Regions from separate parts of the Actinoallomurus sp. CA-150999 genome, predicted to be linked through region 3. Evidence: riboswitches for the same ligand, from Rfam matches in the RefSeq annotation. Region 3 holds a riboswitch; each other region holds the start of a gene.
The links. Region 3 has a riboswitch for cyclic di-AMP ahead of ACQP2O_RS42875 (CHAP domain-containing protein). Riboswitches for the same ligand answer to the same signal wherever they lie in the genome.

Region 1 (10,088 bases), 4.8 Mb from region 3:
ACCTCGTGATCTGGTCCGCGAGCAGGCGGGTCGGGCGCGGGTAGCCCACGCCGGCGCTGACGACGGTCAGGGGCACGGGGCTCACCGTCCCTCCCCGCAGTCGGGCTGGGGTGCCGTCAGCGGGGAGGGCCGAGGACGACGTTGCCGGACAGTTCGGCGGCTTCGGCGAGCAGCTGCATCGGGATCTCGAAGCCCTCCGGGCGTGGCTTCCGCAGGTCGCGGCCCGCGTGGCGGAACATCTTCTCCAGCCCGCCAGGGGTCGCGATGAGCAGCAGGTCGGCCTTCTCGGAGGTGATGCGGTAGCTGTGCGGGATGCCCCGGGGCAGGAAGACGATGCCGCCCTCCCGCAGCTCGTGCCGCTCGTCGGCGGCCCATACCAGCGCCGAACCGGACAGGAGCAGGAAGACCTCGTCCTCGTTGTTGTGCAGGTGCCACGGCGGCGCCTCGCCCTCGCTGACGTCGAAGCGTCCGACGGTCAGCCGCCCATCGGTCGCCTCGGCATCGAGCAGGACGCTGAAGATGCTCCCGCCGATCCACTCGAGCTGCTGCTGGTCCTCCCGCTGAGCGAGGTAGGGGATGCTCATGGTCGGTCCTCGAGGTCCGTGGGCGGCGGCGCCGTCCTCCTACCGGCGATCCTGCGCCGCACCGCTGCCCGGTCTCCACGTCCTGCGGTGCTCACTCGGGCTCGGCTCTGCCCACCCCGAAGCGCTCAACCGATCTACCCAGCGGATTCGCGACACGGCAAGATGTGCCCTGCCGGGGGAGGAGCTTTGAGTGGGTTTGACGGGACTTGCGGGCAGGCTGGCCGCGGCACGAGCCGGTGCGCTGGTGGGCAGGGAGCCGGAGCGGGCGCTGCTCGACCGGATGCTGTCGGGAGCGGCGGACGCTCCGCTCGTGGCGTACGTCCATGGCCCCGGCGGCATCGGCAAGTCCTCGCTGTTGCGCTACGCCGGCCGGCAGGCGGAGCTCGCCGGCCGCGGTGTCGTGCACATCGACGCACGGTTCCTCGACGCGGACCCGCGTCGCCTCGAGGAGGCCGCCGCCCTGGCGTGCTCCGAGCCCGGCACCGTCCTGCTCCTTGACTCCTTCGAGCAGTGCCAGCCGCTCGAGCCGTGGCTGCGCGACACCTTCCTGCTCCGGCTCGCCGACGGTGCGCTCGTCGTGCTCGCGAGCAGGGTCGCCCCCGATGTCGAGTGGTCGCTGGATCCCGGCTGGGCGCAGCTCTTCGCCGAACTGGTCGTGCGACCGCTCGACGCCGCCCAGTCCGACGCCCTGCTCGCCGCGCGTGGTGTCCCCGCTGAGCAGCGCAGTGCCTACGTCGCCTTCGCCGGGGGCAGCCCGCTCGCCCTCTCGCTCGCCGCATCCGTGCCCGCCGCGGCGCCGGGCGCACCGTGGGAGCCTACCGGCGACGTGCTGACGACCCTGGTCGAGCGGCTGGTGGGCGACCTGCCGAGCGCCGCTCACCGACGCGCCCTCGAGGTCGTCGCGCAGGCCTACGTCACGCGCGAGCCGCTGCTGCGCTCGGTGCTGGGTGAGGAGGACACCGCGACGGTGTTCGCCTGGCTGCGTCAGCTGCCCTACGTCGAGGCCACGCCTGAAGGGCTGCATCCACACGATGCGGTGCGGGCGACGCTCGAGGCCGACCTGCGCTGGCGGGATCCCGAGCGCTACGACGACGTACGCGTCCGCGTCTCGGTCGCGTGTCTGCAGGCGGTGCGCTGCGCCTCCGAGGACGACGCACCGCTGCGCGTCGCGGAGTGGATGTTCCTCTTCCGCGACCAGGACGGCATGGAGGACCTGTACGACTGGCGGGCGCACCCCCACGTCGAGGACACTCCCCTCCGGCCCGGCGACGTGTCCGACGTGCTGCGCATGGCGGAGGAGGCGGAGGGCCCCGCGTCCGCGGCCGCGGTCGCGCACTGGGTGCGCCGCCAGCCGGGGGCCTTCCGCGTCTTCCGCTACGCGGGCACCTCTGCGCCCGTCGCGTTCATGGCCATGCTTCGGCTGGAGGCACCTCTGCCCGAGGACCGGGCAGAGGACCCGGTGATCGCGGCGCTCTGGAACCACGTGGAGGCGTCCGCTCCCTTGGGGGAGGGCGAGCACCTGGGCATCCGCCGCTTCGCGGTGCAGCCCGGCTGGCACCAGCGGCCCTCGCCCCTCATGGACCTCATCAGCCGGCGCACCATCGCCGAGGAGATGAGGACCCGCGGACGCGCGGTGACCTTCACCGTCTTCGAGGACGCCGAGCGGTGGCGGCGCTACCTCGCCAAGGCCGGGCTGCTGGAGGTCGCAGCCGTGGACGTCGGAGGGCGGGAACAGCACCTCTTCGGCAGGGACTGGCGGCAGCAATCGGTGGACCAGTGGGTGCAGGACAGGGTTCGCGCCGTGGTCGCGCCCGTGGCCGCGTGGACCGGAGCTCCAGCCGCCGGTGGCCCCGGCGACGAGCGCGGCGGCGACCTGCCGCGCGCCGCGTTCGAGGAGGGCGTGATCGAGGCGCTGCGTACGTGGCGCGCGCCCCGGGAGTTCGCGACCAGCGTCCTGCTGCACTCGCGCCTCGCGCCGCAGGACTCGGCCGACCCCGTGGCAGATCTGCGCAGCGCGATCACGACCGCCCTCGACGCGTTGCAGGTCGATCCCGCGGGCGTGAAGGCGTACGACGCGCTCACCGCCACCTACATCACGGCCTCCCGCACCCACAAGGCGGCCGCCCGACGGCTGGGGGTGCCTTACGGCACCTACCGGCGCCACCTAGCCCTGGCCAAGGAGCGGCTCATCGAACAGCTGCTGCGGCAGATGGCCACGGCGCCCGTGCCGTCCCCGCCGCACTCATCACCGGAGGGGTGAGGTCGCGAGGGCGGCGCGGACCGCAGGCACGACCTCCTCGGCGAAGAGCGCGTACTGCCGCTCGTGGTCGTCGAGGGGCCACAGGACGAAGCCGTTCGGCCCGCCAGCCCGTCCAGTGCATGCAATCGAGGAGAGTGGACCGCGCAGGCCGGTCGCCCGCGTGAACTGAATCACGTCGTCACGCTTCGTCTTTGCGACGGCGAGGCGCTGCTGAGCGAGGCGGCGTCGAGCGCATGTGGTCGCGCACCGGCGCCAGCAGGCCGGCGAGGGTCTTGACGTCGTCGCGCGAGAGCGGCTCGAAGAGCAGGCCGCTGACAACCTCGATGTGACCGGGCATCACCTTCGCCAGCAGCGCACGCCCGGTATCGGTGATGGTGACCGTGATGCTCCGCTCGTCATCCGGAGAGGGGGCGCGTACGACCAGGCCCGCCTTCTCGAGCAGACCTGCCTGATAGGTCAGACCGCTGCGGCTGTAGACGACGCCGTCGGCCAGGTCGGTCATGCGCTGGCTGCCCGTCGGCGAGTCCCCGAGACGCGCCAGCAGCTGGAACTGCACATAGCTCAGATCGCCGACCTCACGCAGCTGCTGCTCGACCGCGTGCCGAAGCAGGCTGGTCACCTCGATGAGATCGAAGTACGCCCCGAGCTGCACGGGGTCGAGCGACCGCGGTGAATCAGGCATTAATGAAGTCTACTGCTTCGAACTCGAAGGGTTTGGTGTGCATGTGTCGCTCGTTGGGTCGGGGGTCAGTGATGATCACCGGCTGGTAGGTGGTGGTCTTCCTCGGAGATCGCGTGGGCTGCGGGGGCGGCTCGGTTCCGCCCATGGCCTGGCCGGCGGATATGGAGGTACGCGCCGAGGTGAGGGATATGCCTGCGGCGGAAGGCGTGTCGGCCGAGCATGACCAGGAGGATCTTCCCGGCGACGATGGCCAGGACGACGTCGATGGACAGGCTGGTCCAGTGCGAGTTGGCCAGGATCGTTCCCCCCAGCCCGAGGTGGACGGCGACGGCGACGGCGATGAGCAGGGTGAGCAGGATCGTGTTGCGGCGGCTGCGGCGAGCCGTGGTCGCCGGGCCGGGAGACGATTCGGCGGTGCCGTTGGCGGTCGTGATTTCTTCGCTTGAGGTTGTGGGCGGTGGCCAGGTCAGGGCTATCTGGTCGCGTCGGCCGAACCGTTCCAGGTCTCTGGTGACGATGTCCTGAATGCGCTGCAGAGCGTCCTGGTCGGTGGCATCCACGCGCAGGGTGAGGGTGTCGTCGGTGGCGTCGAGGGTGGCTTGGCCCCACGGGGCGATGGTGATGACGCCATGGGTGTCGGAGTGTTCGGCGTGGACACGCAGGTCGCCGCGGGCCAGCGCCGCGCCGGTGGCGTGGGGCCGGGGTCGATGGCCGCCGCGGGTCTTTCCCATGGCTGCCGCGTGCCGGCACAACTGCACGAGATAGCGGCTCGGCCGGTCGATCTGGAGGGTGATTTCCGAGGTCAGCATGCAGGGTCCTTGGGAGAGAAATCCGGGTCGGTGCTGGGGGCGCTCAAATGCGGGTGCAGGTGGCCAGCCAGGCGGCGATGCCGTCGGCGTGAACGTTGGAGGAGCACACGGTGGGCTTGACCGACTCCAGGGCCCATCCGTCGGTGAAGCCGGATTCGAGGTTGTTCTGGGACAGTTTGTGTGGCACGTCCGGCTCGCTGGTGTGCCGGTCGCTGTAGCAGAGGACGAACAACCGGCCGCCCGGCCGCAGCACCGTACGTAGGCCGTTCACGTAGACCGCACGGTCCGCGGCGGTGAAGGCGTGCAGGAACAGCGAGTCCAGGACGGTGTCGAAGGTCTCGCCGAACTCTGCCACCCGTAGCGCGTCATAGTGGACGAACCGGGCCCGAACACCCCGATGGTGCGCCTTGCGCTCGGCTGCCTGAAGGGCACCGGCGGCCAGGTCGATGCCGGTGGCGTCCAGGCCGGAGGCGGCGGCCATCAGCGTGTGTTCCCCGGTTCCGCAACCGACGTCCAGCACACGCCCGCGGAACGCACCGTTCTGGGCGAGGGTGAGCATTGCGGGCTGGGGTGCTCCGATGTCCCATGGCGGACGCCCGACGTAGGGGTCGGCGGACCGGCTGTGGGCGTGCACTGCACACGGATCTGTCATCGGGCTCTCTTTCGTCAGGCGTCGCGGCGACCGAGGACCAACCGCGCACCGTTGCGGCGGCGTACCGGCAGAACACGACAAGGCCGGCCCAGGGGAAGGGGCACTCACCGTCCGTTTACAATACATGATGTCGCTATCGATACAACTGTCTCTGATCGCTGCAATGCGTATCATTGCGGCGTGCCGAGGATCTGGAGCGAGACGATCGCCGCGCACCGCGATGCCGTTCGCGACGCCGTCTTGGACGCCACCGCGGGCACGCGCTGGGTGCCGCAGCCGCCCTGCCACCCGAAGCCGCCGTCCGTCGTCTCGTCCACGTGACGATGAGGGGATTGGCAAGCGCCTTAACCTGCGGACGGAAGCGTTCAAAGACGCCTCTGGGGCGGCTCGACTTCGATCGATCGAAGTCGAGCCGCCCCAGCTGCCAAGAGCGCCTTTGCTACTGAACGTAGTCCGGGTAGCCGCCGTAGCCGACGACGTCGGAGGCGGGCCGGACGCGGACCTTGACGGCGTTGTCGGTGTTGCCGTCGACGGTCTGAATCGTGCCGTCGCCGTTGTCCTTGATGACCAGGCCGACGTGCTCGAGTCCGACGATGGCGAACGTCCAGGCGGTCACCAGAGCCGGGAGGATGCCGAGCCGACTTCGCCGGCGCGGTGTCTTCCGATGTGATCCGGCAGCTCGCAGTACTGCCACGTGAGATCCGTTACGGGCGGCTGGCGCCGTTGTAGTGGGAGACCCAGTACGGGTTCGACATGCTGTCCAGCCTGATGACCTCTCCCGTACGCGGCGCGTGGATGAACTTGCCGCCGCCGACGTAGATGCCCTCGTGGCCCATGTCGTCGAAGTAGACCAGGTCACCGGCCTGCAGGTCGGACTTGGAGACGTGGCGTGTGGCGCTGTACTGGTCGGGGACCACGCGGGGGAGGTTCACGCCGGCGGCGCGCCAGGACATCATCGTCAGTCCGGAGCAGTCATAGCCCTTCGGGCCGGTGCCGCCCCAGATGTAGGGCTTGCCGAGCTGTGCGTAGGCGTACTCCACCGCCTTGCGCGCCGGCCCTGAGGCCGGTCCGTTGTAGGTGCCACCGGCTCCCGAGCCGGGCGCGGCCGTGGCTTCACCGGCCTTGCGCAGCAGGCTCTTCTGTTTGGCGATGGCCTTCTCGACGGTGGCCTTGCGCTTCTTCAGCGCGGCGGCCTTCTGCGAGACGCTCTGGTACGCGGATTGCGCCTCCGCCTGCTCGCGGCGGATGCGCTGAGTAGAGGCCAGGAACGCCGACAGTTCCTGTCCGCGATTGTTCGACAGCTGCAGGAAGGCCGACATCTGGTTCAACGCCGCGTCGGGGTCCTTGGACGCGAGCAAGGTGGCGGTGCGCGAGTCGAGAGTGCCGTTCTTGTAGGCGTCGGCGGCGACCTGCGCGACCCGTGCACGCAGCTTCTCGTAGACGTTGCGCTCGCTCTTCACCTGGCCATTGAGCGCAGTGAGCCTCTTCTTCGCGGCATCCAGCTCGGTCTTGGCCTTGTTGTACTGATCAACGATCTTGTCGACCTGACCGTTGAGCTTCTCCAGCTCCTTCTTCGCGGCTGCGGCCGATGGTTTAGGAGCGGCCTCGGCCGGGAGCGCCGTGAGGGTCACGGCGGCCGTGACCGAGAGCGCCGCGCACAGCCGGAGCGACCGGCGCCGCCGCGGACGATCCACGGCGTACCCGTTGGTGGCAGGGTGGAAGAACGCCACGTGAGAAACTCCTCTCCTTCGCCGCCTACCGGGTTAGCTGTCGGGCTCGGGCCGGAGTAGCCCTACCGGACGTTCGCACGCCTCGGATTCGCCCCGGGATTCTCGGGTCCCCGGTTCCCTCACGGGATTCAGCGGTCGGCCGTGCCTCGTGTGAAGCAGGGGGCGGCCGACTCCGACGCAGTGTAGGAGATCTTCGCGGTCGCCTGCCACCCAATGAACGATTCGCCGGAGTTCCCCGACAAGCGGCCGGCCGGACGCCTGGTACGTCGCGGGGAGCGTGCAGGTCCTCTTCGCTCGCGTGTCGAGTGCCGGCACGCGGCCGCCGTCGTGTCCATGACGCTCGACGTCGCGCGCGGCATCACCCTGGCGTTGTAACCGACAGGGAAGTCCGTCAGCAGAAGAACGGCATCGCAGCGAGCCAGCCGGCGGAGATCACCCCAGGAAGGACCACCGAAGTCATCGCCGTGACCCACGTCAGACGCCGAACACGATCGTCGTCGGCGATCGCGGTCGGCGTCTCGAGGCGGGCGAGCCGCTGATCGAGTTCTGACCTGTCGGCGCTCTGGGCGGCCAGTCCGCCGATCGGGCTCGGGGCGATCGCCAGTTTCCGGAGCGCGACGGCGACCGTGCGGCGGCCGCACCGCCGCGCCGCGACATCGTCGGCGCTCATCTCCAGCAGGATCGGCAGGCAACGGCGGGCGCCCCGAAAAGTCGGCAGCCAGAACAGCGCAGCCGCCAGCGCGTCGACGACCGTGAGGAACAGATGGTGGCGGTAGCGCAGATGCGCCCGTTCATGCGCCAAGACAGCCTGAAGCTGCGTGTCGTCCAGCCGATCGAGAGCACCGCTGCTGACGACGATCGGGCGCTTGCGCGATGGCACGCAGTAGGCGACCGGCACCGGGTGATCAAGTACGCAGACATCTTCGATGTCCCCGGAAAGCCGCACGACGAACTGCAACGCCTCCTGATGGCGCCGGCGACGGGCCACCGTACGTCGGTACCTGGCGACGGCCACGCATGCGGCAGCGACCGCGCTGACGAGGAGCGCAAGGTTGAAGGCGTACGGGGCCAGTCCGCCGGATCCGTCGTGATGGTGCCAGCAATCGGCCGCCCATTCCGCGGCCCGGTGCACCAGGCCATGCCGGCCGGTCGAGACCAGCACGACCACCCCGACCAGACCGGCGATGGTGCCCGCCAGGGCTCCCAACCACGCCAGCGCGCCCACCCGGGGAATCCGCTGACACCAGGCGCTCCGGGCCAGCAACGGCCCGGCACCGATGCCGAGGGCGACGGTGACCGCGCCGAGCTCGACGAGCGGGCTCACCGGGATTCCGTCGGAGCCGAACGCTGCGCGAGCTCGACCAGCAGCCGGTGCGCGTCCTGGGGATCGATGGTCTCGGCGAATCGGGCCAGGACCGGTCCGCGGTCGGTGGTCTCGGCCAGTGCCTCGGCCATCACCTGCGCGACGTGATCCTCACGGCTGCGCGTCGGGGCGTACCGCCATGCGTTGCGGTCCGCCGTCCGGGAGAGGAAGCCCTTCTGGACGAGTCGGTCGGCGACGGTCTGCACCGTCGTGTACGCCGAGCGCTTCTCGGATCCGGCGTTGACCTGCTCCATCAGCTCGCGAATGAGTAGCGGCTTCTGGGCGTCCCACAGAGCCTCCATGATCGCTCGCTCGAGCGGCCCTGCGATCGCCACCTGTCCGTCTCCCTCCCTGGGCCCGCACTATTGTGACCTATCGATCACCCGGGCTTCCTCCACATTAGGACGCCTCCGTCTCACTCAGCGAGATCGCTGAGCAGGAAGCGGCCTTCCCTCACGTATCGGTGGCGGCTCCAGACGGGAGGGTCGCGAGGATTCCGCCGGTGATGAAGGCGACCAGTCGCTCACGGTCAGCGGCGCTTGAGCGGCCGGCCCGGCGATCGGTCTGCGGGGCGGGACCCTGTGTCTGCGGCCATTCCAGCGTCCTGAAAGCGCCGGTCTGGTGGAGGCTGAGAACTCCGAGCATGCTGGTGAAGGCGAATCCGACATGGTCTTCGTCGAGGTCGGGCAGGGCGTCGCGCATCGCGGCCAGGTACCGGCCCTCCACGGTGTTGACCTGATCGGCGAAGATCTGACGTACCTGCGGATCAGGCTCACCGATGACCCGCCCAAGGAAGCGAGCGATGTCGGGCCCGCTCGGCCCGTGTCCGTCCACAAGGTCTGCGCCCGGTTCCACGAAGGCGCGTACCAGCGCGGCCACCGACGGTGGCTCAGGCGCTGATTCGAGTTCGTTCAGGCGGCGGCGGCGTTCGTGGTTGACGGCGCGCATCGTCTGATCGATGGCGGCGCGCAGCAAGCCTTCCTTGGACCCGAAGTGATAGTTGACCGCGGCGACGTTGGTTCCGGCCGCATCGGTCAGCGCACGCAGCGAGGTCGCCGCGATCCCTCGCTCACCGAACAGCCGCACGGCCGACTCGATGAGCCGCTCTCGCGTGGACGCACTGCCTTGCGCCGTGGCCCTGCGGTCAGGTCCGACCACCGCATCTCCTTCTCGTGTGCTGGACGGACATGCTATAACACCTGTTTTAAACGATCGTTTGAAACATTCGCTTGAACGGGAGGCGTTAGGTGAGCGGGAAAACGGCGATCATCGTCGGCGCAGGTATCGGCGGGCTGACCGCAGCCCGGGCCCTGCAACGCGCCGGATGGCACGTGGCGGTGTACGAGCAGGCGCCCGCGATCGAACCGGTCGGGGCGGGTGTGGGCATCGCACCCAACGCCGTCAAGGCCCTGGACCACCTTGGCCTGGGGGAGGGCCTACGCGACAGCGGGCAGCGCCAGCACGCGCTGGAGATCCGGTTGCGCAAGGGCAGGCGCGTCACCCATATCCCCGCCGAGCGCTTCGAGAGCCGCTACGGCGCCCCGTTCTACGCCCTGCACCGCGCCGAACTGCACCGGCTCCTCATGGCAGGACTCGATCCAGCCGCACTGCATACCGGTCATCGCGCCCTGCAGATCACTTCCGACGCCGGCGCGGCCACGGTCACCTTCCAGGCATCGCACGGCACGAGGTCGGAAACGGCCGATCTGGTCGTGGCGGCCGACGGCGTCGGCAGCGTGCTGCGCACGGCACTGTTCCCCGACTATCCCGGCCCCAGGTACGCCGGATACACGGTCTGGCGTGGCATCGTCCCCGCCGACCGGGCTGAAGCACTGGGCATGCCGCCGGTGCTGTCGGAAACCTGGGGACGCGGTGCCCGTTTCGGGTGCGCCGCGATCAACGACGGCCAGATCTACTGGTTCGCCTGCGAGAGCGTCCCGGAGCACGCCGCTCCCAAGCATGATCTCGACGCGCTGGCCGCACGATTTTCCGGCTGGCACGAGCCCAT
Region 2 (10,088 bases), 5.8 Mb from region 3:
AGAGCGGCCACGACCAGTACGAGCTCGACCCGGTCAAGGCGCGCAAGGCCGAGCGCGCGGCCGCGTTCTTCTTCACGCTGACGTTCCTCGCGGGCATCGCGTTCATCGTCTTCTACGCCGTCTGGCCGGGCCACGTCGGCAACGACGACATCGACCGCGCGATGCACTCGAACTACGCGCTGGGCACCGCGCTGACGGTGATCTTCCTCGGTCTCGCGGTCGGCATGACGATCTGGGTCCGTCACCTGATGACGACCAAGGAGATCATCCAGGAGCGGCACGAGCTGTCCTCCCCACAGGAGGACCGGCAGGTCTTCAACAAGTACTTCATGGAGGGCACCGAGGAGAGCGGCCTCACCAAGCGGCCGCTTCTCCGGCGCTCCCTACTGCTGGCCTCCGCCCCGCTCGGCCTGCTGCCGCTGATCCTGCTGCGCGACCTGGGCCCGCTCCCGGAGAAGAAGCTCCGCCACACCGTGTGGAAGAAGGGCACCCGGCTCATCGTCGACGGCACCGGCCAGCCGCTGAAGCCGTCCGACTTCAACTCGCCGGGCGGCATCATCACCGTCATCCCGGAAGTCCCCAAGGACAAGGATCACCCGGACGGCGAGCCCACTCTCGACGAGCTGGCCAAGGCCACGGTCGTGCTGATCAACGTTCCGGAGGACCAGCTCAAGGTCAAGAAGGGCCGGGAGAACTGGAACGTCGGCGGGATCATCGCCTACTCCAAGATCTGCACGCACGTCGGCTGCCCGGCCGCGCTGTACGAGCAGACGACGCACCACATCCTGTGCCCGTGTCACCAGTCGACCTTCGACGCGCTCGACGCCGCGAAGGTGATCTTCGGCCCGGCGGCCCGGCCGCTGCCGCAGCTGCCCATCGGCGTCGACTCCGAGGGCTATCTGATCGCGACGAGTGACTTCCACGAGCCGGTCGGACCCAGCTTCTGGGAGCGGGGAAGGCCCAAGGCATGACAACACTCATCTGCGACCGACTCGGTGAGCGAGGATCGGTGAGCGACCAATGACGACACAAGCACCCCCGCAGGCGGTCGACGCCCCGATCGGCTGGCTCGACGAGCGCTTCGGCACCGTGGGATTCCTCCGCGGCAAGATGAAGAAGGTCTTCCCTGACCACTGGTCGTTCATGCTGGGGGAGATCGCGCTCTACTCCTTCATCATCCTGCTGGCGACCGGCACGTTCCTGACGCTGTGGTTCAAGCCCAGCATGTCGGAGGTCGTGTACCAGGGTCACTACATGAAGCTGTACGGCGTCAAGATGAGCGAGGCGTACAGCTCGACGCTGAACATCAGCTTCGACGTGCGCGGCGGTCTGCTCATGCGGCAGATCCACCACTGGGCCGCGGTCATGTTCGTGGCCTCGCTCACGGTGCACATGCTGCGCGTCTTCTTCACCGGTGCGTACCGCAAGCCGCGTGAGGTCAACTGGCTGATCGGCCTGGGTCTGTTCACCCTCGCCCTGCTGGAGGGTCTGTTCGGCTACTCGCTGCCGGACGACCTGCTGTCCGGCACGGGTCTGCGGATCACCCAGGGCGTCATGCAGTCGATCCCGCTGGTCGGCACGTACCTGTTCTACTTCGCGTTCGGCGGCGACTTCCCGGGCCACGACTTCATCCCGCGTCTCTACACGGTGCACGTGCTGCTGATCCCCGGCATCCTGCTGGCGCTGGTCGGCGCGCACTTCATGATCCTGTGGCACCAGGGGCACACGCAGTTCCCCGGTAAGAACCGCGAGGAGAAGAGCGTCGTCGGCAAGCCGTTCTACCCGGTGTTCATGATCAAGGCCGGTGCCTTCTTCATGTTCACCTTCGCGGTCATCGCGCTGCTCGGGACGTTCGCCCAGATCAACCCGATCTGGCTGTTCGGTCCGTACACGCCCGACTCGATCACGGCGGGCTCACAGCCGGACTTCTACATGGGCTTCCTCGAGGGCGCGCTGCGCATCATGCCCAACTGGGAGACCAACCTGTGGGGTCACACGGTCTCGTGGAACGTCCTCGTTCCCGCGCTCGTGCCGCTGGGCCTGATCATGACCGGCGCGGCGCTGTGGCCGTTCATCGAGCAATGGGCGACCGGTGACAAGCGGATCCACCACATCGCCGACCGTCCGCGCAACGCCCCGTTCCGTACGGCCGTGGGCATGACCGCGGTCACGTTCTACGGGCTGCTGTGGCTGGGCGGCGGCAACGACGTCCTCGCCGACAAGTTCCACGTGTCCCTGTACGCGACGACGTGGTTCTTCCGGGTCGCGGTCTTCGTCGGGCCCGCCCTCGCGTTCTTCGTCACCAAGCGGCTCTGCCTGGGTCTGCAGCGCAAGGACGCGGACATCGCGCACCACGGGGTGGAGTCCGGCATCATCAAGCGGCTCCCGAGCGGCGAGTTCATCGAGGTGCACGAGCCGGCCGGCGAAGAGCAGCGGGCCGTCCTCACCGGCAAGGTCCCGCTGCCCGAGCTGAAGCTGGAGGAAGAGGACGAGAACGGCGTCCCGGCGCCGTCGGCGCGCAGCCCGCTGGGCAGGCTGCGCAAGGGCCTCAACCGCGCCCTCACCGAGGACGAGGTGTCCGTCAACGGCCACGACGAGGGTCACGACGACGGGAGCTCGCACCACGACGAAGAGGTCGAGTCCGGCGACAGCAAGGCGATCAGCCGCCACTGACGGTCGCCGTCCCACGTGATCGGCCCGCCACCCGGATCCGGGTGGCGGGCCGATTCGCGTCTCGGGCCCGCACCGCAGGGGCGGACCGTTCCGCTGAGGGGGTGTCCGGTGGATCTTGTTCGTAGCGAGCCGCGCGGCCGGCCGGAGATCCGCCGGACGTCGCCAAGGGCGGGCGTCGGCGCCGAGGAGGCGGTCAGTCCGAGTCGGGCAGGCCGAGCGCGAAGGCGGCCTCCAGGTCGTGCTGGGAGTACGTGCGGAAGGCGATGTGGGTCTCGGTGTGCGTCACGCCGGAGACCTTGTTGAGGGCGCCGGGGATGACGTCCGCGATCTGCTCGTACTGGCGCACCCGCACGAGCGCGACCAGGTCGAACTCGCCGGTCACGGAGTAGACCTCGCTCACTCCGTCGAGCCCGGCGATGGTCTCGGCGACCTCCGGGATGCGCGAGACGTCGGCCTTGATGAGCACGATGGCGGTGATCACGGAATGCCTCCTGCGGTGGTTGCGCGCGGCGTCGGGTCGCCCGAGGCAAGACTAGTAGAGGCCCTCCGACGCCCGTTCGCGGGCGCGCGTCCTGGAGCGTGAGCGGCGGGCGTCGTCTGGACTGAGGAGCGCAGGGAGCGGCGACCGGACGAGGGAGGACGGCGCGTTGGGCGCCGCGAACCGCGCTCGCGGAGCGAGCGTCATCTAGCAGGGTTTCACTGCCAGCTCAGGGCGGCCGACTTGCGGGCGACGGTGCCGCGCCGCACGAGCAGGCCGACGATCATTCCGGCGACGAAGCCGTAGATGTGCGCGACGTACGCGGTCTGGCTCTGGCTGTCGCCGAGGCTGAGCCACTGGAACACGAAGAACTGGGCGAGCAGCGCCCACGAGGGCAGCCGGAACGGGAAGATCGACAGGATCAGCGCGATCGTCCGCGACCGGGGGTAGAGCACCAGGTGCGAGCCGAGCACCCCGGCGATGGCGCCGGACGCCCCGACGAGCGGGGTGTACGAGTCGGGGTAGGTGATCGCGAAGCCGTACGCCGCGATGTAGCCGACGAGGAGATAGAAGACCAGGAACCGGAGCCGTCCGAGCCGGTCCTCGGTCGCCGCGCCGAAGATGAACAGGTAGACCATGTTGCCGAGGATGTGGGCGACGCCGCCGTGCAGGAACATCGACGACAGCGCCGACAGCCACGGCCGCTTGTGGTACGGCTTCGGGTGGCAGGCGGCGGCCACCTCCTCCGGCACCGGGTTCTGCCGCTCGGAGAGCAGTTCGTTCGGGACCGCGCCGTACTTCAGCAGGAACGTCACCTGCGCGCACTTGCGCTGCTCCGCGCTCTCGTCGTGGTGCCCGATCGAGGCGATCGGGGAGAGCAGGAAGACGACGACGTTGGCGGCGATCAGGAAGTAGGTGACCAGGGGCGCGCGCCGCGTCGGCTGGTTGTCGTACAGCGGCAGCGCCACACCTGCTCCTATCGCATCGGCCGACCGGCGCGGTCAACCTTACGGGAATCGGCGCCCTGAACGGCATTTTCGATCCACCGGCGGACGCTTTCGGCACCGTGGGGCGGGCAGGTCCACGTGCCGTCGACCTCGACCAGGCGCACGCCCGGGGAGTCCAGCCAGCGCAGGACGCACTCCATCTCCTCGGCGGAGGCCCGTGGGGTCGCCCCGATGCCGGGACGGACGGTCTCGGCCGTGGCGACGAGCGCCTCGACGTACGGGACGGGGTGGGCGTTCGGCGGGACGGTGCCGGCGGCCGCGAGCCGGCCGTGGCGGACGACGTGCAGCTCCCAGCCGCCGTCGAAGGCCGGGCGGGCCACGACCAGCTGCGCGAGCCCGGCCAGGGCCGACAGGCGCTGGCAGCGGGCGGCGCCGCGGACGAAGGCGGCCAGTCGGTCGCGCTGGACGGCGGCCTCCTCGTAGCGCTGCTCGGCGGAGAGCCGGTCGATGCGGGCCCGCGCGGCGGCGACGACCGGCCGGACGTCGCCCTCCAGGATCGTGCGGGCGAGGGACGCGTGCCGGGCGTACTCCTCCGGAGGCTGGCGGCCCTCACACGGTGCCCCGCAGCGCCCGAGCTCGCCCAGCGCGCAGGTGGCGGCGCGGCCGCTCTCGATGAGGCGCAGGGTGAGCCGCTGGGTGCACTGACGGAGGGGCACGGCGTCGTGCACCGCGGCGCGCGCCTCCTCGGCCGTCCGGACGCTGCCGAACGGGCCGAGGTAGGTGGCGCCGTCGTCGCGCACCTCCCGGACGATCGACAGCCGGGAGAACGCCTCGGCGGTGAGCTTCAGCCAGACCGCCCGCTCCGGGTGGCGCGACCGCCGGTTGTAGCGCGGCTTGTGCGCCGCGATGAGCCGGAGCTCGCGGACCTCCGCCTCGAGCGGGCTGGCGCACACGATGGTCCGGACCCGGTCGGCGATCCCGATCATCTCGCGGACGTGGCGGCGGGTCTCCGACGCGGTGAAGTACGAGGTGACGCGGCTGCGCAGCCGGCCGCTCTTGCCGACGTACAGCACCTCGCCGCGGGCGTCCTCGAAGAGGTAGACGCCGGGCGCGGCGGGCACGCCGTCGGCCAGGTGGCGCTTGCTGCGCTGCTCGGGCGTCGGCGCGCGGGTGAACCCGGTCAGCTCCTCCAGGGTGTCGACGCCGAACGCGCCGGCGCGCTCCAGCAGCCCGTGCAGGACGTCGACGGTGGCCTGCGCGTCTCTGAGCGCGCGGTGGCAGGGCTCGACGGCGGTCCGGAAGAAGCGGGAGAGGGTGGCGAGCTTGCAGTTGGGGACCTCGTCGCGGGTGAGGAGGCGGCGTGCGAGGTCGGCGGTGTCCACGACCGCCGGCGCCGGCCAGGGCCGCTCCTGCGCGGCGCAGGCGGCCTTCAGGAAGCCGATGTCGAACGGCGCGTTGTGCGCGACCAGCACGGCGCCCCTGGCGAACTCCAGGAACGAGGGCAGGACCTCGCCGATCGGGGGAGCGGCCACCACCATCTGCTGCGTGATGCCGGTGATCACCGAGATGAACGGGGGGATCGGCATCCCCGGGTCCACCAGCGTGGCGAACTCGCCGACGACCTCGCCGCCGCACACCTTGACCGCGCCGATCTCGGTGACCGCGTCCTCCTTGGCCGAGCCCCCGGTGGTCTCGAGGTCGACGACGACGAAGGTGACGCCGGCCAACGGGGTGCCGAGGTCATCGAGGGTGCCCTGCACGGCAGGACCGACGGAGGCCATGGCGGCACCGTACGCGCGGCGACCGACAAACCCCGCGCCGGACCGGTGCCGGATACTGCGGGGTATTCGTCGAGGGGATTGCGGACCGAAGGTCGCCAAGGCGTCTACGCTGGGCAGCGACGGCGACACGGAGCCCGGTGCACGCGTCCCGCACCAGCCCCATCCGCTCGACTCGTGAGGAGTAGATCATCGACACCGGCCCGGGCGAACACCTCGATCAGCCGCTCCCCGAAGCGGTCCGGCAGCGCGTCGTCGAGGCCGCGGCCGACGTGATCGGCGCGCTCCGGCCCGACGAGATCCCCCCACCGCTCCGGCGCGTCGCCCGCTTCGAGCCGCGCCGCCGCGCCCGGCTCGCCGCCACCCTGATCGCCACCCAGCTCGAGGACGACGACACCTTCCGCGAGCGCGTCGCCGACGTCGTACGGGAGAGCGAGCCCGTGCTGGGCGAGGCGATCCTGGCGGGGACGGTGCCGCCGGCCGCCGACCCCGTCACCGTCGCCGCCCTCGCCTACCTGCTCCGCCCGGCAGGCTGGACCGAGCGGGTGGACACCGCGCGCCGCGATCTCGAGCAGTCGGCGACGGCGGCCGAGGAGGCAAAGGTCATCCGGCAGGTGGCCGAGCTGCGCGAGCAGATCGCCGCCGCGAAGGCCACCCGCTCCGAGGAGACCGACCGGCTCCGCTCGGAGCTGCGCGACCTCCGCGGCGAGAACGCCGAGCTCCGCAAACGCCTGCACGAGGCACGGGGCAAGGCCAAACGCGAGCACGCGCGCGCGGAGGACCTCGATAGCCGTCTCGGCGAGGAGCGCACCGCCGCGTCGGTCGCGGCGGCCACCGCCGAGGCCGAGCTGCGCCGGCTGCGCAACCGCCTGTCCCACGCCGAGTCGTCCGCGGAGAACGCCCGGCGCGCCGCCCGGGAGGGCCGCAACGTCGACGAGGCCCGGCTGCGGGTCCTCCTGGACGCCCTCACCGACGCCGCCAAGGGCCTCCGCGACGAGATCGCGCTGCCCCCCGGCATCACCCGGCCCGCCGACAGCGTCGGGGGCATCACGCCGACCCGCCCCGGGCACCGCACGCTGCCCGGCCGCGCCCTCGCCGACAGCGACCCCGCACTCCTCGACCAGCTGCTCACCCTCCCGCAGGTCCACCTCATCGTCGACGGATACAACGTCACCAAGACCGGCTACGGCGACCTGCCACTGGCCGACCAGCGGACCCGCCTGGTGTCGGGCCTGGGCGTGCTGCACGCCCAGACCAAGGCGGAGGTGACGTGCGTGTTCGACGGCGCGGAGCTGAACGCCCCGGTCGCCGTCCAGGCGCCCCGCGGCGTGCGCGTGCTGTTCAGCGCGCCGGGCCAGACCGCCGACGAGCTCATCGCCCAGCTCGTACGCGCGGAGCCCAGCGGGCGCGCCGTCGTGGTCATCTCCTCCGACCAGGAGGTCTGCGACTCCGCCCGGCGGGCCGACGCCCGGCCGGCCCCCTCGTCCCTCCTCCTGCGCCGCCTCGGCCGCACCTGACGGCCGAAACCGCGCCCGGCACTTTTGTCGGTGGGGCCTCTTAACGTCTCGTCATGACGAAGACACGAGGAGGAATTCGTGCTCATCGACTGTGAGAAGTGTGAGGTACGCAACGTCGGCTGCGACGATTGCGTCGTTTCCGCCATGCCGCTGATCCCGGCGTCCGGCCTCGAGATCGGGCCGCTGGAACGTCGGGCGCTGCGAGTTCTCGCCGCCGAGGGGCTCGTCCCGCCCCTGCGGATGACGATCTCCGTCGACCGCGCATCGTGACGATTCGCGCGCACACTGTTGCGTGAATGATATGAATTGCTGGAATTCCAGGAGAAGCGGTTGTTACCAGCGTGAGACTTGACTAGTCTCACGCGCTGAGCCGTTCGCTGGTTCGTCGCCCCCCAGGCGACGGCGACGGCCACCGCCGAGTCGTCACGTTCGGTGAGGTCGCCCGCAGTTCGGGCCCCAGCCTCTCACCGGCACGACGAGCCGGGGAACCAGGTTTCCGGGGTGAATCGGAGCGCCACACGCTCCGTAGGGCGCCTTCCACGCCCGAATCCGTCAGCTAACCCGGTAGGCGGTCAGTGGGAGAGGGGCGTGCCGCAATCGTGGCAACACAGCGCAGTGCCGACGACTCAGCCGTCGGATGGTCGGTGAGCGGCGGCATCGGCGGTCGCCTCCTGGCCACCCTGTGCATCGCCGCCTCAGCGGCCCTGGTTTTGCCCGCCGGCACGGCGGAGGCGAAGCCGAAGCAGACGCTGAGCGAGGCGAAGGCCAAGCTGACCAAGCTGAACTCACAGGCCGACCAGCAGGACAACGTCTACAACAAGGCCAAGTCCCAGTGGCAGGCGGCCGACAAGCGACTCAAGGCGCTGAACGCCTCGGTCAAGCAGCAGCGGCAGTCCTGGGCGGACCTGAGGGTCCGCGTCGCGCAGATGGCCGCGTCGGCGTACAAGAGCGGTTCGAACGACGCGGACATCCCCACTCTGGTGTCGGCCAAGGACCCGCAGGCCGTCCTCGACCAGATGTCGGCGTTCGCGCAGGTGTCGAAGAACCGCTCCACCGAGCTCACCCAGTTCCTGAACGTCGCGCAGCTGCTGCAGCGGCAGGAGTCGCAGGCCAAGCAGGCCGCGACCGATCTGGCGCAGAAGAAGAACGCCGCTCTCGTCCAGAAGAAGAACATCGAGAAGACGATCGCGCAGCAGAAGGCCCTGATCAAGAAGCTGGGCCCTGCGGCCGGCACCGGCAGCGGTGACGACAGCGGTCCGATGCCGAGCAACTGTGGCGGCGGCTACACGGGGTCGGCGACCGGCAAGGCGCGCACCGTGCTGGTGTGGGCCTACAGCAAGTGCGGAACCCCGTACCTCTACGGCGGCAACGGCCCGCGCTACGACTGCTCCGGTTTCACGATGAAGGCTTACGCGGAGGCCGGGGTGAGCATCCCGCGCGTCGTCCCCGACCAGTACAACGCGACCAGCCGGGTCTCGCGGGCCAACCTGTCGCCCGGCGACCTGGTGTTCTTCGACAATCTCGGGCACGTCGGCATCTACGTCGGCGGCGGCAAGTTCATCCACTCGCCGCACACCGGGTCGTACGTGAAGATCGACAGCCTGAGCAACCCCTGGTACAGCTCGCACTACGTCGGCGCGGGCGCGCTCTAAGGACACGATCACCATGGCCAAGGAGCGTACGATCATGTCCAGAACCGCGCGCTGGTCCGTGACGACCGCCGGGTTCATCGCCGTCGCCGGGCTGTCCCTGCCCGCCGTTCCGGCGCACGCCGACCCGGGCAACTCGCTGAGCGCGGCGAAGAAGTCGCTCGCGAAGCTCAACGACCAGGTCGACCAGCTGGGCAACCAGTACAACAAGACGAAGGCGGACTACAAGGCCGCCCAGGGGCGGGTCAACGCCCTCTCCAAGTCGGTGCAGGCGGAGCGCAAGACGTTCCAGGCGCTGCGGCTGCGGGTCGCCCAGCTGGCCGTCGACGCGTACAAGACCGGGGACAACGGCTCGATCCCCCAGCTGCTCGGCTCGAAGGACCCGGACGCCGTGCTGTCGCAGATGTCGGCGTTCACGCAGATCGCGCACAACCGCACGGCGGAGTTCCAGCAGTACCTCGCCTCCGCCCAGCGGCTCGAGCGCGAGCAGGCGCTGCGCGTACAGGCGGCTCAGCAGCTCAAGTCGAAGAAGACCCAGCTCGAGCAGCAGAAGTCGCAGGCCGACGCGGCCGTCAGGAAGCAGCTGGCGCTGATCCACAAGCTCGGCGGCAACATCGACCCGGGCAGTTCCACGGAGAACTGCTCGATCCTGGCCACGGGCAAGGCGGAGATCGTCCTGAAGTTCGCCTGCGCCCAGCTCGGCAAGTCGTACGTCTTCGGCGGCGCGGGCCCGAACGTCTGGGACTGCTCCGGGATCACGATGGTGGCGTTCGCCAAGGTCGGTATCAAGCTCAACCACTGGGTGCCGGACCAGTACGACGCCAGCAAGCGGGTGTCCAAGGCGGACCTGCAGCCCGGCGACCTGGTCTTCTTCCACGACCTCGGGCACATGGGGATCTACGTCGGCAACGGCAAGTTCCTCCACGCCCCGCACACCGGCGACGTCGTGAAGATCTCCAACCTGAGCGACGCCTGGTACAGCTCCACCTGGGTCGGCGGCGGCCGGCTGCTCTGAGGACCGCCGGGCAACTGAACAGCGGACGAGG
Region 3 (10,088 bases):
CGCCCGCGACGGGCCCGCGTCGGCGGAGGAGGCCGTCGTACGGCTCTGCGACGAGGCCACGGCGAACTGCTGGACCTTGGTCGGCGAGCCGACCGCGGCACCGTGGCTCGTACGGACGGCGCTCGCCCTCGGCGACCGGGCCCACGCCGAGAGGGTGGTCTCGGCGATGGACCGGCTGGCCGCCGACCACCCCGTCTTCTCCAGCGTCGGTGTCACCGCGACGCACGCACGCGGCCTGCTCGACCGTGATCGGGTCGCTCTGCGACGCGCCGCCGAGCAACACGTCGACCCGTGGGCCGGCGCCTCGGCGGCGGAGGATCTGGGAAGCCTGCTCGCGGCGGACGGCCCCGGGACACGCGGGGAGGCCATCGCCGGCCTGGACGCCGCGCTGGCGGCCTATTCGGCACTCGGCGCGATCCGCGACGCCGCTCGGGTCCGCCGCCGGCTCAGGCGGCTGGGCATCCGGCGCCGGCACTGGAGCCGGGCCGACCGGCCGGTCTCCGGCTGGGCCAGCCTCACCGACACCGAACGCCGTGTCGCCGAGCTCGTCGCCCAGGGCCTGACCAACCGCGAGGTCGCCGACCAGCTGTTCATGAGCGCGCACACGGTCGCCTTCCACCTGCGTCACATCTTCCGGAAGCTGGATGTGACCTCCCGGGTCCAGCTGACCCGGCTCGCGCTGGAGGCCGGCGACTGATCCCCGGCGGGGACGCCCCTCGGATGGCATGCGACCTCTCCCGTCACATCCGCATCATTGTGAAAATTGGCCTTTCTGATCCCACAATTCAATAGAGGACACTGCATCCTCATGAGTTGTGTTCTGAGAGGCTAAGCGGCACCGGTCTCGGCGGTTGAGTGACCCAGATCACACAAAAGCCTGGTGCCGTCTGCGTGTTTTGTCCTGCTATGTTCCTATAACTCTTGCGGCGCTCGTACGCGTCGCCCGCATATCCGCTGGTGATGGTCAATCCGTCGGCCCGGGCAAGGGTGCGTTTGCGAAAACGCATTGTCCGGGGCGAATTCGGCCGATCTGGCTCATATTCAAAATTACACAACCCCCTACGCCGCCATCACAATGGCGGCCATTCCCCAACCCTCTTTTGACGCCGCCCGCCCTGCGGGCGACCCGCTGAATCCGCACCCCCGCGGAACCGGGGACCCACCAGAAGTCCCGGGGTGAATCGGCACGCCCCCCTTGTGCCGTAGGGCAGCTTCCACGCCCGAACCCGTCAGCTAACCCGGTAAGCGGCATGGAAGCCAAGGAGTTCCCCCATGCCCTGTGTCCCCCGACCCGAGAAAACGCCATCCGCATTCCGTTTCATTCCAGCCTTCGCCGGCGTCGCAACGGCCGGTGCCGCCGCGATCATTTTGACCTCGGCCGGACCGGCCGAGGCGTCATCCGCCGTTTCTCTTCCTGACCACGCCGCGGTCCCGTTCCCCCCGGCAAGCCGGCCCGTGCAGTGGCCCATCCCCGGCAGGGGACTGGACGCCAGGCCCAAGGACGAGCCCAAGGTGCAGAAGGTGCCCACCGCCGCCGACGCGCTGAAGCTGGCCGTCTCCCAGGTCGGCACCACGGAGACCGCCGCCGGGGGCACCAAGTACAACCAGTGGTTCATGTCCACGCCGTTCGCCAAGAGAGGCGTCCAGCGAGACGGCGGGGCGATCAGCGACTATGCCGACGCGAGCTGGTGCGACATGTTCGTCACCTGGGTCGGCGCTCAGGCGGGCATCAAGGGAATCGGCGGCGACGCCTTCACCCCGGAGCACGCCCGCTGGTTCAAGCAGCAGGGCCGCTGGGGCAGCGCTCCTAAACCGGGCGCGGTGGTGTTCTTCTCCTGGAGCGGCGGCGGCATCGACGGCATCGACCACGTCGGCCTGGTCATCAAGGACAACCACAACGGCACCATCCAGACCGTCGAGGGCAACACCGACAACGCCGTGCGTATCCGCACCCGAAGCACCGATCAGGTCGTCGGCTACGGCTACCCCCAGTACGGCTGACGACCGCTGTCCCCCCGCGTCGGCGTCGGGCCCCCAGAGGGCCCGGCGTCGACGCATGCTGCCACCGTCCCGGTGTTCGGTGATCTTGTTCGGTCTCGAGGAGACCCCCGCGCTCGCTCGCCGGGCGTGAGTCGTCCGGAGGAGCCGGTGGCCGCGGCACGCGCGGCTGAAAGTTTCAGCCGCGTTCCCGGTCCTGTCCCAGGTCGGCGTGCGTCTGCGCGTCCGGAGGCCGGGGTGCTCTTGCGATGCGATCGGGGGCGGGTGATCGTTGCCAGCGCCCGCAAACGCCGGAGCAGGACCGGGTGCCGCTTCGCCGCCTTTCGCCAGGGAGAACGCCCATGCCGATCCACCGGAGCTCATGGTGCAGAGCCGTGCTGGCCGCGGTCGCGGTACTGCTCGCCGGATTGGGGCTCGCCACGATCCAGACCGCCGCCCACGCCGCAGTCTCGTGTTCTGCCACGTACGCCAAGAGCTGGGACAACGGGAGCGCGTTCGGCGCGAACATCACGGTGACCAACACCGGTGATCCGCTCACCGGCTGGACGCTGAGCTTCGACTTTCCCGACAACCAGGTGATCACCCAGATGTGGGGCGGCGTGCCCTCTCCGGCGGTGCCCACCCCGGCGGGTGGGGCCATCACCGTCACCCCGACCTCGTACAACGCCGCCCAGGGCGCCGGGGCGACCTGGACCGTCGGCTTCAACGGCACCTACACCGGCGCCAACAGCGCTCCGAGCGTCTCGTGCGCCGGCCCCGGTTCCGGAGGAACGCAGCAGGCCCTGGTGGTCTCCCCGACGAGCGTGAGCGTGCCCGAGGGCGGGACGGCCGGCTACACGGTCCGCCTGAACGCTCAGCCGTCCGGCGACGTGACGGTCACCAGCACCGCGGGCACCGGTGACGGCGACATCACCGTGGTGAGCGGCGCGACCCTGACCTTCACCACGTCCGACTGGAACACCCCGCAGACCGTGAAGCTCGGTGCCGCCGAGGACCCCGACAGCACGAACGGCACCCGGCCGATCACCGTGGCGTCCAGCGGCCTGACGTCGGTCACGGTCAACGCCACCGAGGCCGACAACGACGGCGGCGGCACCGGAGGACCGGCACCCGCGCTGCACGTCTCCGGCAACCACCTCCTCACCTCGACCGGCGCCACGTACCGCCTGCTGGGCGTCAACCGGTCCAGCGGCGAGTTCGCGTGCGTGCAGGGCAAGGGCATGTGGGACAGCGGTCCGGTGGACCAGGCCTCGGTCGACGCGATGAAGGCCTGGAACATCCACGCGGTCCGGATCCCGCTTAACGAGGAGTGCTGGAACGGCACCGACGGCACGCCCAACGGCGCCACGTACCAGCAGAACGTCAAGGACTACGTGAACCTGCTGGTCGCGGGCGGCATCACGCCGATCGTCGAGATGCACTGGAACCACGGTCAGTACACGGGTCAGGGCGCGGGCTGCTCGGACACCACCGCGACCTGCCAGAAGCCGATGCCCGACGCGCAGTACGGGCCGACGTTCTGGACCGGCGTCGCGAACGCCTTCAAGGGGAACAACGCGGTCGTCTTCGACCTGTTCAACGAGCCCTACCCGGACGCCGCCGCGAACTGGGACGCGACCGCCGCCTGGACCTGCTGGCGGGACGGCGGCACCTGCACCGGCATCGGCTACCAGGTGGCCGGCATGCAGTCGCTGGTCAACACGGTGCGCGCCACCGGCGCGACCAACGTGATCATGCTCGGAGGCGTCGCCTGGTCCAACGACCTGAGCCAGTGGCTGACCTACAAGCCGACGGACTCGACCGGCAACCTGATGGCCGCCTGGCACACCTACAACTTCAACACCTGCTCCAACACCTCCTGCTGGGACAGCCAGGTCGCCCCCGTCGCCGCGAAGGTGCCGGTGCAGGCCGGTGAGATCGGCCAGAACTCCTGCGCCCACGACTACATCGACCAGGTGATGGCGTGGGCGGACGCGCACGGCATCGGGTACACCGCCTGGACCTGGAACGCGTGGGGCTGCAGCCAGGGCAACGTCCTCATCAACGACTACAGCGGTACCCCCACCAGCACGTACGGCGAGGGTTTCAAGGCCCACCTGCTCACCCAGAACCCGCTGTCGTAGAACCTCGCGGCCGGGCCCGTCACCTGGCGGGCCCGGCCCGGTTCGCGGAGAACACGCCCGGGAGCCACCCATGCTTCGCAGATTCGACCTGTACGCCCTGCTCGCCGCGCTCCTCGTGGCGCTCGCCCTCTGCCTCGCCCTGCCCGCGCGATCGGCGACGACGTCCGTCCGGATCATGCCGCTCGGCGACTCCATCACCGCCGGGCCCGGCTGCTGGCGCGCGATGCTCTGGCACCACCTGCAGACGGCCGGATACACGAACATCGACTTCGTCGGCAGCGTCCCCGACGGCGGCTGCAACTACGGGTACTCCTACGACGGGGACAACGAGGGCCATGGCGGCTACGCCGCCACCGGCATCGCCGACCAGAACCAGCTGCCGCCGTGGCTGGACGCGGCCAAGCCCGACATCGTCCTCATGCACCTGGGCACCAACGACATGTGGGGCGGCACCATCCCCACCGACAAGATCCTCGCCGCGTACACGAAGCTGGTCGGCCAGATGCGGGCGAACAACCCGAACATGAAGATCCTCGTGGCGCAGATCATCCCGATGAACCCGTCCGGGTGCTCCACCTGCGCGGCCGGTGTGGTGGCGCTCGACAAAGCGATCCCCGGCTGGGCCGCGGGCCTCACGACCGCGCAGTCGCCCATCGTGGCCGTGGACCAGTGGACCGGCTTCGACGCGGCCACGGACACCGGCGACGGCGTGCACCCGAACGACACGGGCTTCCAGAAGATGGCCGACCGCTGGTACCCACCGCTCGCCCAGGCGCTGGGCGCGGCCCCGCCGCCCTCGTCCCCTCCGCCGACCGATTCCCGCTGTACCGCCACCTACCGGGTGGTCTCCCAGTGGAGCGGCGGCTTCCAGGGCGAGGTCACGGTGAAGAACGACTCCTCGGCCGCCTCCACCGGGTGGACGGCCACCTTCTCCTTCGCCGACGGGCAGCAGATCAGCCAGTCGTGGAACACCGTCCTCACCCAGAACGGTGCCGCCGTCACGGCGCACAACGCGGCCTACAACGGCGACCTGCCGGCCGGCGCGTCGACCACATTCGGTTTCACCGCCGGCTGGAACAACACCACCAACGCGCCACCGCAGGTGACGTGCACATTCGATGGCTAGGATCCGACTCTCGGTGCACGCGGTGCTTCCGTGTGATGATGATCTGCCCGAATTGCGTGCCCGGCACGACGTGGTGCGGACGCGCGGCTCGGTGCCCCGTCCCCACTTCGGAAGCAGGAACGATCCGTGCGGCGTACCACCACACTCTCCGCCCTGGCCCTCGCTCTCGTCACCGCCGTCGGCTGCGCCGTCTTCACCACCGCGCAGGCCGGCTCCGCCGCGCCGAACGGCGCCCGCACCCTGCTGGACGCGGTGCCCCGGCGCGGTGTGCTGCGGGTGTGCACCACCGGTGACTACCGGCCGTTCAGCTACCTGGACCCGAAGACGAACACGTACAGCGGCATCGACATCGACATGGCGAAGAATCTGGCGAGCAGCCTGGGGGTGAAGGTCGGCTTCGTGCCCACCACGTGGGCGAAGATCGTCGACGACCTCGCCGCGCGCAAGTGCGACATGAGCATGGGCGGCGTCTCCGTGACCCTGCCGAGGGCCCAGAAGGCGTACTTCAGCACGCCGTACCTCACCGACGGCAAGGCCGCGATCGCCCGCTGCGCCGACAAGGACGAGTACCAGACCCTGGAGGGCATCGACCGGCCCGGGGTCCGGGTGATCGTCAACCCGGGCGGCACCAATGAGCAGTTCGTCACGGCGAACATCAAGAAGGCCACGATCATCAAGCACGCCGACAACAACACCATCTTCGGCGAGATCGTGGCCGGTCGGGCCGACGTCATGATCACGGACGGGAGTGAGACGAAGTACGAGGCGAAGCTCCACCCCGAGCTGTGCGCCCTCAACCCCGACAAGCCGTTCACCTTCGCCGAGAAGGCCTACCTGTTGCCGCGGGGCGACGAGGAGTTCAAGCAGTACGTCGACCAGTGGGTCCACCTCACGACCAACGACGGCACCTACGCGCACTTCGCCGCCGCCTGGCAGTGACGTGAACCCGGCGCGTGCCTCGCCCTGGGGCCTACCAGGGCGGGGACGTGCCGGAGCCGGCGATGTGCAGGGGGACGCCGCGGGCGCGCAGCGTGGCCAGCTCGTCCTGGGGGGTTTCGGAGTCGACGACGACCAGGTCGAAGGCGGTCAGCGGGGCGAGCTGGTGCAGCCCGTTCTTGGCGAACTTGCTGTGGTCGACCAGCAGGACGCGACGGTCGGCGGAGTCCATCAGCGCCCGCTTCACCGCCACCGTCTCCTGTGACTGGTGGTAGCAGTGGCCGTTGGTGATCGCCGTCGTCGACATGAACAGGACGTCGGCGTGCAGTGACCGGATGGCCTCGCTGGTGCGCAGGCCGAGGAAGGCGTCGTAGGCCGGGTAGTACGCGCCGCCGAGGGCGATGAGGTCGATGCCCGGCTTGTCGGCCAGCAGGTTCACCGCGGCCAGGAAGTTCGTGATCACGGTGAGCGGTCCCCGCGCCGGCAGCAGCTCGGCGATGGCCAGGCCGGTGGTGCTCTCGTCGATCATGATCGCCGCGCCGGGGGAGACGAGGCCGACCGTCGCCTGGGCGAGCTGCCGTTTGGCCTCGGCCATCGCCTCCAGGCGATGGCGCACGTCGCCGTGGTAGGCCGGGGACGGCTGCGCGGTGGCGCCGCCACGGATCTTGCGCAGCCAGCCCTCGCTCTGCAGCGCGTCCAGGTCGCGGTGGATGGTCATGACGCTCACGTCGTACGTCTCGGCGAGGCTCTTGACGTGCACGAACCCTTCGTCCGCGACGCGCCTGCGGATCTTCTCCCGCCGGTCCCGCGCGCCCTCGGCGTCGCTCGCGGCCGGTGCCGTCGCATCCTCTGCCACCTGCGCTCCTCGACCCCCGATGTGATGTCGATGTGAACGTAACACACGCCCGACCGTCGGTGCGAACATGCAAAACACGACACCAACGGCACTATCAGTACTGACGGGCTGCTTTGAATCGCGCTGGTTAACGCGATTCGGCGTTAAAATCTCTCAGATACTTGACATGGTTCGGGCGTCGGGTGTTTCGTTCGTCACCTGAACAGGCGGTTCGCGCGGGCCGCCCTGCCTCCTCGCCCCCGAACTCCCGGAGGAGAACGTGACAATGTTCCGCACCAGGACAGTCGCCGCGGCCACGGCCGCCCTCACCCTGCTCACCGCCGCCACGGCCTGCGCGAAGAACTCCGGCGGAGCCGGAGCCGGCGGCTCCGGCGACGCGAAGAACGCCAAGGTCGCCTTCCTCATGCCGGACATTGCCTCGACCCGGTACGAGCTGTACGACGCTCCGCTGTTCAAGGCCAAGATGAAGCAGCTGTGCCCGGGATGCACGGTGCTGTACCAGAACGCCGGCGCCGACGCTTCCAAGCAGCAACAGCAGGCCAGCTCGGTACTGGCCCAGGGCGTCAAGGCCATCGTCATCGACCCGGTGGACTCCACGGCGGCGGCCTCGATCGTGCGGACCGCGCAGGCGCAGAAGGTCGCGGTGATCGCCTACGACCGGCCGATTCCGGCCATCAAGGCCGACTACTACGTGTCGTTCGACAACCAGAAGATCGGCGCGTCGATCGCCCAGTCCCTGGTCGACCACCTCAAGCAGACCAAGGCCAAGGGCGGGATCCTCGAGGTCAACGGATCGCCGACGGACGCCGCCGCCGGTCTGATCAAGAAGGGCATCCACAGCGCCGTCGACCCCAGCGGGCTGAAACTGCTCGCCGAGTACGACACGCCCAACTGGGAGCCGGCCAAGGCACAGGACTGGGTCAGCGGGCAGATCAGCAAGTTCGGCAAGGGGCAGATCGCCGGCGTCGTCGCGGCCAACGACGGCACCGGCGGCGGTGCCATCGCCGCGTTCAAGGCGGCCGCCGCGCCCGTGCCCCCGGTGACCGGGAACGACGCCGAGCTCGCCGCCGCGCAGCGGATCATCGCCGGCGATCAGTACAACACCATCTCCAAGCCGATCAAGATCGTGGCGGAGGCCGCGGCCACCGTGGCGAACCAGTTCCTGCAGGGCAAGCCGCCCGCGGGACAGACCACGCTGTTCAACACGCCGTCCCAGCTGTTCACCCCGACCGTGGTGACCCAGCAGAACATCGGCCAGGTCCTGCTCGGCCCCGGCGGCGCCCTCAAGGTCTCCGACGTCTGCACCCCGACGTACGCGGCGGCCTGCGCGAAGCTCGGCATCAAGTGACGGTCCGCCGGCTCCGGTCCACCCGACCGGAGCCGGCGGCTTCGGCCGGATCGACGAAGGATCAGCATGTCCTCATCGCCTTCCCAAGCGAGCCCGCTGCTGTCGCTGCGGGGCATCAGCAAGACCTTCGGTGCCGTCGCCGCCCTGACGGACGTCGACCTCGACGTCTCGGCGGGTGAGGTCGTCGCCGTCGTCGGCGACAACGGCGCCGGAAAGTCCACCCTGGTCAAGGTGCTGTCCGGGGTCCACCAGCCCGACGCGGGCACCATCGCGTTCGACTCGCGCACCGTCACGGTCCCCAGCCCGGCGGCGGCGCAGCAGCTCGGCATCGCCACCGTCTTCCAGGACCTGGCGCTCTGCGAGAACCTCAACGTGATCGAGAACCTCTTCCTCGGCCGGGAGCTGCGCGCGCTGCGCCTGGACGACGTCGCCATGGAGGTCCGCTCCCGCGAGCTGCTCCGTCGGTTGTCGGCGAAGATCCCGAAGCTGTCGGTCCCGGTCGCCGCGCTGTCGGGCGGCCAGCGGCAGACCGTCGCGATCGCCCGGTCCCTCCTCGGCGACCCGAAGATCGTCATCCTCGACGAGCCCACCGCGGCACTCGGCGTCGCCCAGACCGCCGAGGTCCTCAACCTGATCGACCGGCTGCGCGAGGGCGGCCACGGAGTGATCATGATCAGCCACAACATGGACGACGTGTTGTCGGTCGCCGACACGGTGGCCGTGCTGCGCCTCGGCCGCAACAACGGGGTCTTCGACGCGCTCGAGGCGTCGACCGAGCAGATCGTCACCGCGATCACCGGGGCCGCCGACAACGCCGTCACCCGGCGCCGGAGGCGGGCGCGCCGCGCCGCGTCGGCGCCCGCCGAGGAGGGCACCGTGTCCGCGGGCGCCAAGGAAGGGGCCGACCATGAGTGACCTGGGCACCGCGCCACCGCTCGCCGAGCCCGAACAACCGGAGCCGTACGAGCCGGAGGAACCCGGCGGGCTGCGCGCGCTGGCCTCCCGCTTCCGCGGCGGCGACCTCGGCGTCCTGCCGGTCGTGGCGGGCCTGGTGGTGATCTGGACGGTGATGCAGTCCCTCAACAGCGTCTTCCTGTCCAGCACCAACCTGGTCAACCTGACCCTCGAGTGCGCGCCGGTCGGCGTCATCGCGCTCGGCGTGGGACTGATGCTGCTGGTCGGGCAGATCGATCTCTCGGTCGGCTCGCTGAGCGGGCTGGCGGCGGCCCTCACCGCCATCCTGTTCGTCGATCAGGGCCTGTCGCCCTGGCTGGCCGTGCCCGCCGCGGTGGTGACCGCCGCCGTCATCGGCTGGCTCTACGCGCAGGTGTTCAACCGCCTCGGCGTGCCGAGCTTCGTCATCACCCTCGCGGGCCTGCTCGGCTTCCTCGGCGTGCAGCTGTGGGTGCTCGGCAGCAAGGGCGCGATCAACCTGCCGTACGACTCCGGGCTCGTCACCTTCGCCCAGCTCGACTTCCTGCCGCAGTGGCTGTCGTACGCGCTGGCGGTCGTCGCGGCGGGCTGGCTGTTCGCCACCGGATACCTGCGGGCCGGGGCGCGGCGGCGCGCCGGGTTGCCCGCCGCGTCGCTGCGCGGTCTGCTGCTGCGGAGCGTCGTGCTGCTGGTGGGCCTCGGGGCGGCGGTGGGGTACCTCGGCCAGACCCGAGGCGTGGGCTGGATGTTCGTGCTGTTCCTGGCGCT

Region 1: it holds a riboswitch for cyclic di-AMP, as region 3 does, so the genes downstream of both, ACQP2O_RS21030 (NlpC/P60 family protein) here and ACQP2O_RS42875 (CHAP domain-containing protein) in region 3, are expected to answer to the same signal.
Region 2: it holds a riboswitch for cyclic di-AMP, as region 3 does, so the genes downstream of both, ACQP2O_RS15240 (NlpC/P60 family protein) here and ACQP2O_RS42875 (CHAP domain-containing protein) in region 3, are expected to answer to the same signal.

The regions. Positions count from the first base shown of each region.
Region 1 covers NZ_CP192063.1:4,501,823-4,511,910, forward strand. Annotated here, with positions in the region: gene ACQP2O_RS20985 (NAD(P)H-dependent oxidoreductase) at 1-85, opposite strand, end outside; gene ACQP2O_RS20990 (cupin domain-containing protein) at 117-584, opposite strand; gene ACQP2O_RS20995 (hypothetical protein) at 775-2,844, shown strand; gene ACQP2O_RS21000 (hypothetical protein) at 2,830-3,018, opposite strand; gene ACQP2O_RS21005 (MarR family winged helix-turn-helix transcriptional regulator) at 3,023-3,526, opposite strand; gene ACQP2O_RS21010 (DUF2218 domain-containing protein) at 3,592-4,335, opposite strand; gene ACQP2O_RS21015 (class I SAM-dependent methyltransferase) at 4,379-4,987, opposite strand; gene ACQP2O_RS21020 (hypothetical protein) at 5,158-5,304, opposite strand; gene ACQP2O_RS21025 (hypothetical protein) at 5,427-5,681, opposite strand; gene ACQP2O_RS21030 (NlpC/P60 family protein) at 5,692-6,717, opposite strand; cyclic di-AMP (ydaO/yuaA leader) riboswitch at 6,724-6,861, opposite strand; gene ACQP2O_RS21035 (M56 family metallopeptidase) at 7,109-8,041, opposite strand; gene ACQP2O_RS21040 (BlaI/MecI/CopY family transcriptional regulator) at 8,038-8,415, opposite strand; gene ACQP2O_RS21045 (TetR/AcrR family transcriptional regulator) at 8,534-9,238, opposite strand; gene ACQP2O_RS21050 (FAD-dependent monooxygenase) at 9,328-10,088, shown strand, end outside.
Region 2 covers NZ_CP192063.1:3,197,442-3,207,529, forward strand. Annotated here, with positions in the region: gene qcrA (cytochrome bc1 complex Rieske iron-sulfur subunit) at 1-971, shown strand, start outside; gene qcrB (cytochrome bc1 complex cytochrome b subunit) at 1,021-2,673, shown strand; gene ACQP2O_RS15215 (Lrp/AsnC family transcriptional regulator) at 2,867-3,154, opposite strand; gene ACQP2O_RS15220 (rhomboid family intramembrane serine protease) at 3,370-4,119, opposite strand; gene ACQP2O_RS15225 (DEDD exonuclease domain-containing protein) at 4,128-5,879, opposite strand; gene ACQP2O_RS15230 (NYN domain-containing protein) at 6,149-7,393, shown strand; gene ACQP2O_RS15235 (hypothetical protein) at 7,472-7,663, shown strand; cyclic di-AMP (ydaO/yuaA leader) riboswitch at 7,849-7,980, shown strand; gene ACQP2O_RS15240 (NlpC/P60 family protein) at 8,038-9,045, shown strand; gene ACQP2O_RS15245 (NlpC/P60 family protein) at 9,080-10,057, shown strand.
Region 3 covers NZ_CP192063.1:9,313,102-9,323,189, reverse strand. Annotated here, with positions in the region: gene ACQP2O_RS42880 (LuxR C-terminal-related transcriptional regulator) at 1-697, shown strand, start outside; cyclic di-AMP (ydaO/yuaA leader) riboswitch at 1,118-1,263, shown strand; gene ACQP2O_RS42875 (CHAP domain-containing protein) at 1,456-2,001, shown strand; gene ACQP2O_RS42870 (cellulase family glycosylhydrolase) at 2,340-4,121, shown strand; gene ACQP2O_RS42865 (cellulose binding domain-containing protein) at 4,192-5,247, shown strand; gene ACQP2O_RS42860 (transporter substrate-binding domain-containing protein) at 5,374-6,186, shown strand; gene ACQP2O_RS42855 (DeoR/GlpR family DNA-binding transcription regulator) at 6,218-7,039, opposite strand; gene ACQP2O_RS42850 (substrate-binding domain-containing protein) at 7,305-8,387, shown strand; gene ACQP2O_RS42845 (ATP-binding cassette domain-containing protein) at 8,454-9,302, shown strand; gene ACQP2O_RS42840 (sugar ABC transporter permease) at 9,295-10,088, shown strand, end outside.